Regions from separate parts of the Marinobacter sp. bablab_jr008 genome, predicted to be linked through region 1. Evidence: predicted binding sites of a transcription regulator. Region 1 holds the regulator's gene; each other region holds the start of a gene.

The links. Region 1 encodes LexA, which represses DNA repair genes until DNA is damaged. Its sites were predicted from a motif close to CTGTNTNNNNANACAG; they were not measured.
Region 2: recN (DNA repair protein RecN) is a predicted target of LexA. The motif match lies at 2,111-2,126, and genes of this name have one in related genera.
Region 3: recA (recombinase RecA) is a predicted target of LexA. The motif match lies at 1,759-1,774, and genes of this name have one in related genera.

What each region holds. Positions count from the first base shown of each region.
Region 1 covers NZ_JACDWW010000054.1:242,049-246,220, reverse strand. The annotation lists gene JIF53_RS08460 (SIMPL domain-containing protein) at 1-296, opposite strand, end outside; gene JIF53_RS08455 (gamma-glutamyl-gamma-aminobutyrate hydrolase family protein) at 308-1,045, opposite strand; gene JIF53_RS08450 (amidoligase family protein) at 1,038-2,039, opposite strand; gene lexA (transcriptional repressor LexA) at 2,206-2,817, shown strand; gene JIF53_RS08440 (cell division inhibitor SulA) at 2,857-3,351, shown strand; gene JIF53_RS08435 (hypothetical protein) at 3,359-3,619, opposite strand; gene JIF53_RS08430 (DUF6586 family protein) at 3,677-4,159, opposite strand.
Region 2 covers NZ_JACDWW010000068.1:27,716-31,887, reverse strand. The annotation lists gene fur (ferric iron uptake transcriptional regulator) at 1-333, shown strand, start outside; gene recN (DNA repair protein RecN) at 387-2,066, opposite strand; gene grpE (nucleotide exchange factor GrpE) at 2,327-2,935, shown strand; gene dnaK (molecular chaperone DnaK) at 3,029-4,172, shown strand, end outside.
Region 3 covers NZ_JACDWW010000077.1:114,293-118,464, forward strand. The annotation lists gene JIF53_RS16340 (PilZ domain-containing protein) at 1-130, shown strand, start outside; gene JIF53_RS16345 (flavodoxin family protein) at 131-592, opposite strand; gene recA (recombinase RecA) at 625-1,668, opposite strand; gene JIF53_RS16355 (CinA family protein) at 1,826-2,326, opposite strand; gene JIF53_RS16360 (FAD-dependent oxidoreductase) at 2,364-3,464, opposite strand; gene JIF53_RS16365 (TIGR04283 family arsenosugar biosynthesis glycosyltransferase) at 3,538-4,172, shown strand, end outside.

The DNA of each region.
Region 1 (4,172 bases):
TGCTCTCTCGTAGGCACCATGCGTGTATAAACACTGAGGTGGGCATCAGAATAATCGTCCAGCTCGTTACGATAGTCCCCAATGGCCTGGCGCCATTCGGCCATGGTTGCCGACACCTGTTCAGAGGCCTTTGCCGCATCCGGATGCTCGGCCGTGACGGTGAACTGGAATCTGGCGCTGTCCGGTTCATAGCGAACAATGCCTTCGCCATTAAGGCTCACTTCTCCGGCACTGGCGGCGGCTGGCAGTGTCGCGAGGGCGGCAGCAAGCGCAAGTGGAAATCGGTGTTTGGTCATGATCATTCTCCTTATGAGTGGAGTTCCGGGCCTTCCCGGTTGTCCAGTCGTTCCAGTTTCCGGGCGCGGGCGGCATGCACAAAATGGCTGAAGATGCGCCGGTGCCCGGTGTGGTAAAGCAGGTATTCGGGGTGCCACTGGACTCCCATCAACCATTGTCGGCCGGTATTTTCGATGGCCTGCACAAACAGGTCGTTGTCTACGGCCGTCACTCTGAGATCCTGTCCAAGGCGCTTGATGGCCTGGCTGTGAATACGGTTGGCGCCAATCACGTGGCTGTACATCAGCCCTCCCAGCCGGCTATCCCGCACCAGGCGAACCGTTTGAAGGGGCAGTAACAAGGGGCGATGTCGGGTATGTACCCGTAGCGGGGTGACATTCTGGCACAGGGATCCGCCGTGAAAGACGTTGATGAACTGTGCGCCGCGGCAGATACCCAGCACCGGAATATTGATCGCCTCCGCCTGCTGCAGAAGCTCGGTGTCGGTAGCATCCCGCTTCAGATCATACCTGGCCGTCACCTGGGGTTGTTGACCGTAGCGACCCGGATGCACGTGGGTGCCGCCCGAAAGCACCAGTCCGTCCAGCAGTTCCACGTTGGTTCGGTCGCCCGGGCGTATGTAATGGGTTCTGGCACCGTGCAGGCGCAGACCCAGGCTGATCAACCGGTGAGCCATGCTTCGCCGGCCCGGACCACTGATGCCAATGGTGAGGCCGGGAACGTCTGTTTCATTTTCCCGGTCAGACATAACCGTGCTGATGCAGCCAGTCATCGGTGGTCTCACGCCAGGAGTGGGTGAGATTGTGGAAACTGAACTTCTGGGCTCTGTGGAACTCCTGCCGCAGGGCGTCTAGATCCGGGCTGTTATTGGCAAGTTGCTCCAGCACTACCCAATCGTTCCAGACTGAGGAGAAATGCCATTTCGGGTTGTCAATGTCGCAATCCGGCAGCCGGTAGTGCAGGGTGGGACGACTCTTGATTCTGGGATCCTGAACGTATTCGGACAACAGTGATTCGTTCAGATGAGCGAACAGTGGCAGAAGATCCAATGCCTTGTTCCGGGTCGGGTTGTAGTGCAGATAGTCCCTCATCAGCGTGTCAAGATCAGGACGGTAATCGTCTGCCATCAGTTTATCGGTATACCGACTGCTCCAGGGCTCAATGTAGGTGGTGAATTTCCGGCTGATATCCAGTTGGTGCCGGGATTTGAGCCAGTCATACAGCAGTGCGAACGCTTGCAGGTAACGAACCAGGGTATCGGGCTCGAGGTCGGGCAGTTCCGGGTTCAGCTGAAGCCCGAACGCAAAGTAAATGGCCTCCCGGCTGCCCTCCGCACCCAGGTCTCGAAGCTCGTCTACCAGATTCTCGATCATGTCCAGAGCCGACATTGCCAGCGGCGGCCCCACAATCTCCAGAGGGACAATCTTTTCGGCGGCAAAGTCAATGACATCCATGGCGTGGTTGCCGAGTTCCCGAATGGATTCCGGGAGCCGTTCATCGGCGAGGTCCAGGTCTTTGATGGGATCAGAGTCCAGTTCGATAGTGAAAGCCCCGGCATCGGTGTCCAGTCGGGTGACATAACGGGACGTAAGCTCCGGCTCTCCCCCAAGCAGGCGGGCCGCGTGCGCGACCAGGGCCTCGTAGGTAAGGCCGGACAGTTCAATTTCAACCCCGACTTTTCGTTCCTGGCCGTCCCGATTTGTCTTGCGTTCCGGCATCTTGCAGCGATCGTGTACGGTCATGGTTGTTTGTGGCTTCCCTGTGTCTGGTTTCCGTCACCATAACATACAGGCTGGCGCTCTCCCGTTACAGGAAGGAAACCAAACGGAAGGGGCTTTACACTGGATAAAACACTGTATATAGTCAGTTCACTGTATAAAAAAACAGGATCGAGATTCCGGAGCCCGACTGATGAAACTGACTGCAAGACAATCCCAGGTGCTGGACATAATCCGACGTTACGTGGATGAAACCGGCTACCCGCCCACCAGGGCCGAAATTGCCGCAGAGCTGGGATTTCGTTCCGCCAACGCGGCAGAAGAACACCTGAGGGCGCTGGCAAGGAAAGGCGCCATTGAGATGGTGCCGGGAGCCAGCCGGGGTATCCGCCTGCCGGAGGCCGAAGAAGACCTGGGGCTTCCTGTTATCGGGCAGGTTGCTGCCGGTAGCCCGATTCTGGCGCAGGAACATATTGAAGATCACTGCACGCTGCAGCCGGGCTTCTTCTCTCCTTCAGCAGATTACCTGTTGCGGGTGCGGGGGATGAGCATGAAAGACATCGGGATTCTGGATGGTGATTTGCTGGCGGTGCACAGCACCCAGGATGTCCACAACGGTCAGGTTGTTGTCGCTCGTGTTGGTGAGGAAGTTACGGTCAAACGTTTCCGCAGGGAAGGCAACAAAGTCTGGCTGATTGCAGAGAATGAAGAGTTTGCTCCGATTGAGGTCGATCTTACGGAGCAGGAATTGTTTATTGAAGGTCTCGGCGTAGGCGTTATCCGCCGCTCCGATCTTCACTGAATACCGTATTCGGCAGCGCATGGCGCAGGTAGGTGAGTAATGGAACAGTTGAGCTTCACTCAGAACATGGCATTTCAGCCGGCAGCTGTTGTTGCGGCTGGCGCGGTTTCCTCTGGCCAAAGGGCACCGGCGGCCAGGGCAGCAGCGTCCGGTTCGGAGCGACGTTCAGCGTCTGGCTTCGGTGGCAATGTTACCGAGATTATTCTTCCGGAGGAGCAGGTGGAGAATTTCCAGTTGCTGCTGCCAATGCTCACACAACTCAACCAGGAGAAACGTTGGCTGGCGTGGATTGATCCTCCCCAGTCCCTGGTGGCCAAGTGGCAGAAAATGCACGGCATTGTGGCCAGTGAGATTCTGGTGTTGCGGTCAACGGCAGAATTCCCGGCACAAGAGTTGGCTGAGCGAGCGCTGGGCGCAGGCACCTGCCATGCCGTTGTGCTCTGGACTCACAAGCTGGGCCGTGCGGCGCTGGAAACGTTGCAAAAGGCATCTGCCAAGGGTAATAGCCACGGTGTGGTGTTGCGCCAGAGATAACGGGTGCTCAATGCAAGGTGTAGTGGGGCTGATTGTCGGCGAACTCGCCTTCGTCCTCTTCCCAGTCAATGTCGTGGCTGATGTTGCCAGCGGCCTCGATGCCAGCGGCAATCATCGCCTTGGCGACGTTCATGTCCCGGTCTTCCAGCATTTCTCTGGCCTCGTCAGAGAATGAGATGCGCACAAGTGGAGCTGCGTCGTCATCAATCCGGCGAAGCGCGTAGTCGCCGTCGGCGAGTTGTACAATTTCAAAAAACGAAGGTGACATTCATTCAACCTATATCTGCTGTCAGCGTATGTTAATGGATTGGCTCCGGCAGGCGGATTACCACTCGCTGTGTTGCTCGTCTATCTCTCTGGTCAATACGGTCATGGCAGCCAGTATCTTGTTCAGAGCCTGAACGGACCGATCTGGCCCCTGATCCGCCGAAACCGCAATGATGTTTTCTTCCGTCACGGTTTTCCGTGTCTTGGGCGGTTCTCCAGCGGCAGCCTCCAACTGATTCAGCTGTTGCCACCAGCTGCCTGGTGTTTCAGCCAGTTCCTTCAACATCCCGCCTTCCGCAATCGCATAGGGAAACAGCGCCTCCAGCTCGTCAATGGAGGCCGGTCTGTCGACCTTGTTCTGGTGACATCGGGCAATCATTACCAGCAGGAGTCCGCGAGCCCGCAGCAACAACTCAATGGCACCTTGCAGTTGGGCTTCTCGTTCTGGTGCAGTCGCCGCTTCGTCTTGCTCAACCCGGACTAGTAACGTTTTGGCCAGAAACAGCTTTTGCGAAACCAGGGTGTGCCATTGTGATGCCATGAGGAAACCTGCG
Region 2 (4,172 bases), on a different contig from region 1:
GAAGAACATCACCTGAGTGCTGAAGACGTTTATAAAAAGCTGCTGGACCAGGGCGATGACGTGGGCCTGGCGACAGTCTACCGGGTGCTGACCCAGTTCGAAGCTGCAGGCCTCGTGTTGCGTCATAATTTCGAAGGCGGTCACGCGGTGTTCGAGATGGCCGGTGATGATCATCACGACCACATGGTTTGCACTCAGACTGGCGAAGTTGTTGAGTTCGTCGATGAGGTCATCGAGGAGCGCCAGCAGAAGATTGCGGCAGAGCACGGCTATGAGATTGTCGATCACAGCCTGATCCTTTACGTGAAGCCACTGAAGTCCGATAAGAAGTAAAAAAAGGGCCAGCGACAAGGCTGGCCCAGAAGCTCTCCGAAACGAGAGGGGGATTAGTGATGGGTTGCCTGGCCCTTTACAAACATCTCCCGGGCATGAGCTATGGTCTGTTCTGTCATGTCCACTCCGCCAAGCATCCTTGCGACTTCGCTGATCCGGCCCTGGTCATCCAGGGATTCGATGCGTGAATAGGTCGCGTCTTTCTCGGTAAATTTGCTGACGAACAAATGCTGATGGCACTGGGCCGCCACCTGCGGCAGGTGCGTGACGCACAGTACCTGGCCATTCTCGCCGAGTGCTCTCAGCAGGCGGCCTACGACCTCCGCGGTGCCGCCACCGATGCCGACATCCACCTCATCGAACACCAAAGTTGGTGTGGTGGAGGTTTGTGCCACAACCACCTGAATGGCCAGGCTTATGCGGGAAAGTTCACCGCCGGAAGCCACCTTGGCCAACGATCGGGCGGGTTGGCCCGGGTTGGCACTCACCAGGAATTCCACCTCTTCCATGCCGTGAGGGGCAGGTTCGTCATCACTGTTCCGGCTCAGGTGACTGACAAACTGCACCGATGGCATGCTCAATTGTGCCAACTCCCGGGCGATTCGCTGGTCGAGCTCCATGGCGGCATTCCGGCGTGTTTCTGTCAGCTTGGTGGCCAGGGCGTCAAACCGTGCCCGCAGGTTTTCCAGCTCGGCCTGAAGTTGTTCCAGGCTGCCTTCGCCGCCATCCAGTTCGGCCAGCTCCTGGCTCAGGCGTTGATGCAATTCCGGTAACTCCTCCGGGGTGATCCGGTGTTTGCGCGCCATCTGATAAATGGCGCTGAGCCGTTCTTCCACTTCGTTCAGTCGGACCGGGTCGGCTTCGTAGTCGTCTACGAAGCGGCGCAGGTTGTCGCCGGCTTCTGAAATCTGAATCTGTGCTTCGTTCAGCATCTGGATGGTGTCGGTCAGTGCCGGGACATCAACCGGCAGTTGCTCCAGTTGGTGCAGTGCCTGGCGCACCAGGTCTGCGGCCGAAACCTCATCTTCAGTGCATAGCAGGGCGGCCTGGTGGCTGCTGTGAAGTACGGCGTCCGCCTGGCTGAGCTGTGCCTGTTCGGTTTCCAGGGTTGTCTGTTCGTCCTCGCCCAGCGCCAACCTGTCCAGCTCTTCCACCTGATAGCGCAGCAGCTGTAAACGGGCCTCGGCCTCATCAGCATTGTGCTGGCGTTGCTGTAGTTTCTGACGCGTCTGGTGCCAGGCTTTCCATGCAGATCGGGTTTCGTCGGCCAGGCTTTCCGCGCCGGCGAACTCGTCCAGCAGCTTTCGGTGGGTTTCCTTACGCAGCAGGGATTGATGCTGGTGCTGACTGTGGATATCCATCAGCAGGCCGCCCAGTTCTTTCAATTGTGACAGCGGGCAGGGCTGGCCATTAATGAATGCCTTGGAGCGGCCGTCCTTGCTGATGGTCCGGCGCAGGATGCAATCGTCCTTGTCGTCCAGCTCATGGCTGTCCAGCCAGGACCGGGCTTCGGGGATGCGGGATATATCGAAGCTGGCGGTAATGTCGGCACGCTTGGCGCCATGGCGAACAGCGCCGGCATCGGCCCGGCCTCCCATGGCCAGGCCAAGGGCATCAAGCACAATCGACTTGCCGGCGCCGGTTTCCCCAGTCAGGGCTGTCATACCGCGGTTGAACTGGAGTTCAACCCTTTCTGCAATGGCGTAGTTCGATACCGTGAGTTGTGTGAGCATGCCGCAACCTCCGCTCGTTCTTGAGCAAGTAATAACTCTGACCACTGTTCGTTCATACAGTTGCTGTGAATATATACAGGGTTTTTCCGGTTTGCAAACAGGAAATGATGAAAACATCAAAGATTGCGTGGGTGACGGTTGAAACCCGGGAAGCGGGCCCCATATCGGTTCGCAAAGCGATTCTTTCCTGCTTTCTGCACAAGCGGGAGTGGTTATTTCTGCAGGCCTCCGTGGCCGTGAAAACGTTATCAGGAGTTGTCATGAGTGCTGACGAAAAGCGCAACGAACAGGTAGAAGAACGCAACGAGGCAGCAGAAGCTGCGGCGGAAGAGCAGGCTGCAGGTAACCAGGATGCCGAGCAGTCACCGGAGCAGGGCTCCGAGCTGGATGTGCTGCAGCAGAAACTGCAGGAGTACCAGGAGCAGGCCTTGCGGGCACAGGCGGAGATGCAGAATGTCCGTCGCCGGGCCGAGATTGATGTGGAAAAAGCTCACAAGTTTGCGCTCGAGAAGTTTGTGAAAGAGCTGTTGCCGGTGGCCGACAGTCTGGAGAAGGCGGTCGAAAGCACCGAGGGTCACGAAAACGCAGGCGAGCTGGTTGCGTCCATTCGCGAAGGTGTGGAAATGACCCTGACGCTGTTCATGAACAGCCTGAAGAAATTCAACGTTGAACAGCTCAACCCGGTGGGTGAGCCGTTCGATCCGCAGCAGCACGAAGCCATGTCCATGGTGCCGGCGCCGGATGCCGAGCCTAACAGCGTGGTTGCGGTTGTGCAGAAAGGTTATCTGCTTAATGGCCGGGTAGTTCGTCCGGCGATGGTCGTAGTGGCCAAGGCAGAAGATGCGCCAAAAATCGACGAGCAGGCTTGAAAAGTCGAGCGGAGCGCCAATATAGCGATTAAACAGCAAAGGCCGGGGTAGGCATTCTCCGGAACAGCATTCAGAAAGATTTGGAGTGATTCGATGAGCAAGATTATTGGTATCGACCTGGGAACCACAAACTCCTGTGTGGCCATCATGGATGGCGACAAGGTAAAGGTAATTGAAAACGCAGAGGGTGATCGCACCACCCCGTCCATCATCGCCTACACCGATGACAACGAGACTCTGGTTGGCCAGTCGGCCAAGCGTCAGGCGGTGACCAACCCGCACAACACTCTGTACGCCATCAAGCGTCTGATTGGTCGTCGTTTTGAAGATGACGTGGTTCAGAAAGACATCAAGATGGTGCCCTATAAAATCGCCAAGGCAGACAACGGTGACGCCTGGGTTGAGGTAAAGGGTCAGAAAATGGCGCCGCCGCAGGTGTCTGCAGAAGTTCTGAAGAAAATGAAGAAGACTGCAGAAGACTACCTGGGTGAAAAGGTAACCGAAGCGGTGATCACCGTGCCTGCGTACTTCAATGACAGCCAGCGCCAGGCGACCAAAGATGCTGGCAAGATTGCTGGTCTGGAAGTGAAGCGGATCATCAACGAGCCAACTGCTGCGGCCCTGGCTTATGGCCTGGACAAGAAGAGCGGTGATCGTACTGTTGCTGTGTACGACCTGGGTGGTGGTACTTTCGATCTGTCCATCATCGAAATTGCGGACGTAGACGGCGAGCACCAGTTCGAAGTGCTGGCCACCAACGGTGACACCTTCCTGGGCGGTGAAGATTTCGACCTGAAAGTGATTGAATACCTGGCCGACCAGTTCAAGAAAGACAGCGGCATCGATCTTCGCGGCGACTCTCTGGCCATGCAGCGTCTGAAAGAAGCGGCGGAGAAGGCCAAGATCGAGCTGTCCAGCAGCCAGCAGACCGACGTAAACCTGCCGTACATCACTGCAGATGCGTCTGGTCCCAAGCACATGAACGTGAAGCTGACCCGTGCCAAGCTGGAATCGCTGGTGGAAGACCTGGTTCAGCGCAGTCTGGAGCCCTGTAAGGTGGCTCTTCAGGATGCGGGCATGAAGGCCGGTGAAATCGACGAGGTTATTCTGGTCGGTGGTCAGACCCGTATGCCGCTGGTGCAGGAGAAAGTAAAAGAGTTCTTCGGCAAAGAGCCGCGTAAAGACGTGAACCCGGACGAGGCCGTCGCCATGGGTGCAGCGATTCAGGGCGCGGTAC
Region 3 (4,172 bases), on a different contig from region 1:
CCAGCCCTACCAGGCGGGATATCGGGTCAGTCTGCAGTTTGCCTATTGCCTGGACAAAAATGCCTACTCACGAACGATGGACAACGCACTGTCCCGTATTGAAGGCTTCTACAACCGCTACGCCAGTTGATCAAATCAGGCCGGCGTCAAGGCTGGCCGCCACTGCCATACCCAACTCGTAACACTGCCCTTCAAACTCGGGCCGGAATTCACCCCGGCATACCAGTGCATCCTGCACCAGCTTCCAGCGCAGCCCTGTGGTTATGGTCTCAATAGCTCGGCGGGTCCCGGTACCATCATGGCCGGCACGGATATAAAAGGCAAAAGGCAGGCCCTGGGTTTTCTCCAGGCAGGGATAGTAGCTGCGGTCGAAAAAGTCTTTCAGGGCGCCAGACATGTAGCCGAGGTTTTCCGTGGTGCCCAGGATGATGGCGTCGCATGCGAGGATGTCTTCGGGGCCAGCTTCGAGAGGCGCCTTTACCACCACCTCTACCGCTTCGATGTCCGGATTACGAGCGCCATTTTCGATGGCGCTCCGTAATCTCAGGGTATTCGGAGACGGGGCATGAGCCACAATTAGCAGTCGCTTCATGTCACGCCTCCCTATCTTTCTCTTTTTAGAATTTATAGCAGTTCGCCATTGGCTTCAGCAGGAGCCTCCGCCGTCTCTTTCTTGACCGGCTTGGGCATCAGCTTGTCACGCACTTTAGCCTCGATTTCATTGGCGATATCCAGGTTCTCTTCCAGGAACTTACAAGCGTTTGCTTTGCCCTGGCCGATTTTGTCGCCGTTATAGGCGTACCAGGCGCCGGATTTGTCCACAAAGCCTTCTTTCACGCCCATGTCGAGCACTTCCGCCATGTGGTAGATGCCCTTGCCGTACATGATCTGGAACTCCGCCTGCCGGAACGGAGGCGACACCTTGTTCTTGACGACTTTTACGCGGGTTTCGTTGCCCACCACCTCGTCGCCGTCTTTCACCGAACCGATACGGCGAATATCCAGACGCACAGAGGAATAGAATTTCAGGGCGTTACCACCGGTGGTGGTCTCGGGGCTACCGAACATAACACCAATCTTCATACGGATCTGGTTGATGAACACCATCAGGCAATTGGCGTGCTTCACATTACCGGTAAGCTTGCGCAGTGCCTGTGACATCAGGCGAGCCTGAAGACCCACGTGGCTGTCGCCCATCTCGCCTTCGATTTCCGCTTTCGGGGTCAGGGCCGCTACCGAATCGACTATGATCACGTCCACCGCGTTCGAGCGCACGAGCATGTCGGCAATTTCCAGCGCCTGCTCACCGGTATCCGGCTGGGAAACCAGCAGCTCATCAACGTTAACACCCAGCTTTTCCGCATAAACCGGGTCCAGTGCGTGCTCGGCATCCACAAAGGCACAGGTTTTACCCTGTTTTTGCGCTTCCGCGATAACCTGCAGAGTCAGCGTGGTTTTACCGGAGCTCTCCGGGCCGTAAATCTCAACGATCCGGCCGTAAGGAAGACCACCAATGCCCAGAGCAACATCCAGCCCAAGGGAGCCGGTGGATACGGCAGGAATCGCCTCACGGGGCTGGTCGCCCATCTTCATTACAGCACCTTTACCGAACTGACGTTCGATCTGGCTCAACGCTGCGCCGAGTGCTTTCTTGCGGTTATCTTCCATTCTTGCAAACCCTCGTTACCAGGGCCGCTCAACCTTGTTGGCCAATGCGGCAGAATCCGGAGAAAACCTGAATAGCCATCCAGTGTTTTCCTGTATATTTGAACAGTATTAAAACATATGGCCAGAAGGAGACCAACCCCCGGAAAGGTGAAAATCCTCACAGGGTTTCGACAAATCCGGTAACTCCTTCTAATACATACAAAACCGACTGCCGTCGCACCTGATCCCGATCGCCATCGAAATGCGCTACCCGGGCTTCGGTGTTGTCAGCCCGGCTGCCCCAGGCAAACCAGACCGTACCAACCGGCTTGTCTGCACTACCCCCACCCGGCCCGGCAACACCGCTGACAGCGACAGCGATATCCACGCCTGTGGCACGTATGGCACCTGTCACCATCTGTCGCACCACCGGTTCACTGACCGCCCCGCACTGCTCCAGAGTATCAGCTTGTACGCCAAGGATGGCCTGCTTCGCGGCGTTACTGTAGGTCACCAGACCCGCCATAACATAGGCGGACGAACCCGCCCGGTCAGTCAGCACCTTGGCCACCCAGCCACCGGTGCAGCTTTCAGCGGTAGCGATGGTCATCCGCCTGCGCTCAAGCGCCGCCGCCAGCGCGTCACCAGCCTTGGCCAATTGTCCGTCGGTCACATTCATACGGTTCTCCCGTTTCCTATAATGCCCGTCGCCAGTCTCAGGCTCCGGGAAAACTGTCAACAAATCCGCGATCAATGCGGTCTTTCCACTTCCAGACCCAGGCGCCCGAAAACGTCAAGGGGCCATAACTACCAATCGCCGTGCAGTCTCCCGCCGCCAACAGGTACAACGAAAACCTGCGCGGATAGAAACGCACCAACGGTTTACCCGATGTCGCAGCCGCAAGATTGCGGGCCAGTATCGGCCCGGCACGAACCGCGTGTACCCCGGAACGGTCCAGCCGTTGGTCAACCCGGCTACAGGCATCTCCGGCCACAAACACATTGTGGTGAGACGTGCTGCGATGGCTGGCGTCTACCCTGACAAAACCGGCTTCGTCTACGGCCAGGCCGCTGGCTTCCAGAAAGGGCAGAGCCCTGCCACCGGTAGATACCAGAACCGCATCGGCCCGCATTCGTCGCCCACCAGCCAACCGGACCCCATCAACCACCGGTTCGCCATACTCCTCAACAATCTCGACACCGCAGCGCATCAGCGCCCGCCGCACCAGGCGGCGAAAGCGGGGACGAAAGCCCGGCACTACACCATTGCTGCCGGCCACCAGAACAACGCCCGCCTGGTCGCAGTCCGCTGATCGCCGGGCCAGGGCCATAGCGATCTCCGCACCTCCAGCGCCTCCACCAAGAACAACAATGCGCGGGCGCGCTCTGGCGCGCAGGGATCTTTCGGTTGCCGGCCAGTCTTCAGCAAATCGTTCGACGGGCTTAACACCGAGGATCATGCTGTCCGGCTCGTTCAGCACGGCACTGTCACTGGCCGATCCAACATCGACAGAGAGCAGATCGTAGGGCACCCGTTCACCACTTGCCAACACGACCTCCTGCTCGGCTGCCCGCAATTCAACAGCCCGATCGAGCACCAGCCTGCCACCGGCGGCGATCACCGTGGGCTCGACCAGGACACGACACTGATCGAAGCGATAGTGCCCGGCCAGCCAGCCCGGGATCATCCCGGAGTAGTACTGCCACCGGGACGGTGACACCACCACCAGCTCAGCTTCCGGCAACGGCTCGCGCGCGAACTGACGCAACGCCACCATGTGAGCGTGGCCGGCACCCAGCAAAACCAGTCGTTTCATAACCTCATCTCCCGCCTGCCATGCTCACCACCCCGAGCTCTGATATGCTCCTCTCAGGAGGCCACCAAAATCCATGTTGCGACACCCAATACGCGAAGAAGATCCCCGGATGGCGATCATCGTCCCCGTTCTCAACGAGATCGACGGTATCGAATCACTGCTGAGCCACCTGGAAATCTGGCGTCAGCGGGGCGCCGAAATCATTGTGGTGGATGGCGGCAGCGACGACAAATCGGACAGTCTCATTGAAGCGAGGGGGTTTCCCCTGATTCGCTCTGCCCGCGGACGCGCAACCCAGATGAATGCTGGAGCACGCAGCAGCCAATCGCCTTTCCTGATATTCCTGCACTCGGACACCCGGTTGCCGGAGCATGCGGACACGCAAGTAATGACTCACCTGGCACGCTCAGAAACCAGCTGGGGCCGTTTTGATGTTCGTATCGACGGCCGTTCCCGCCTGTTGCCGATCGTTGGCGCCATGATGAACCTGCGCTCAAGACTGACCGGCATCGCCACGGGCGATCAGGCCCTGTTTATGACTCGAACCCTGTTCGAGCAGGTCGGAGGCTTTCCGGAACAACCACTGATGGAAGATGTGGAAATCTGCAAACGCCTGAAACACATCACGCCCCCGGTGTGTCTGAGTGACAGAGTGGTCACCTCCGGCCGGCGCTGGGACCAGCGCGGCGGCTGGCGGACGATCTTTTT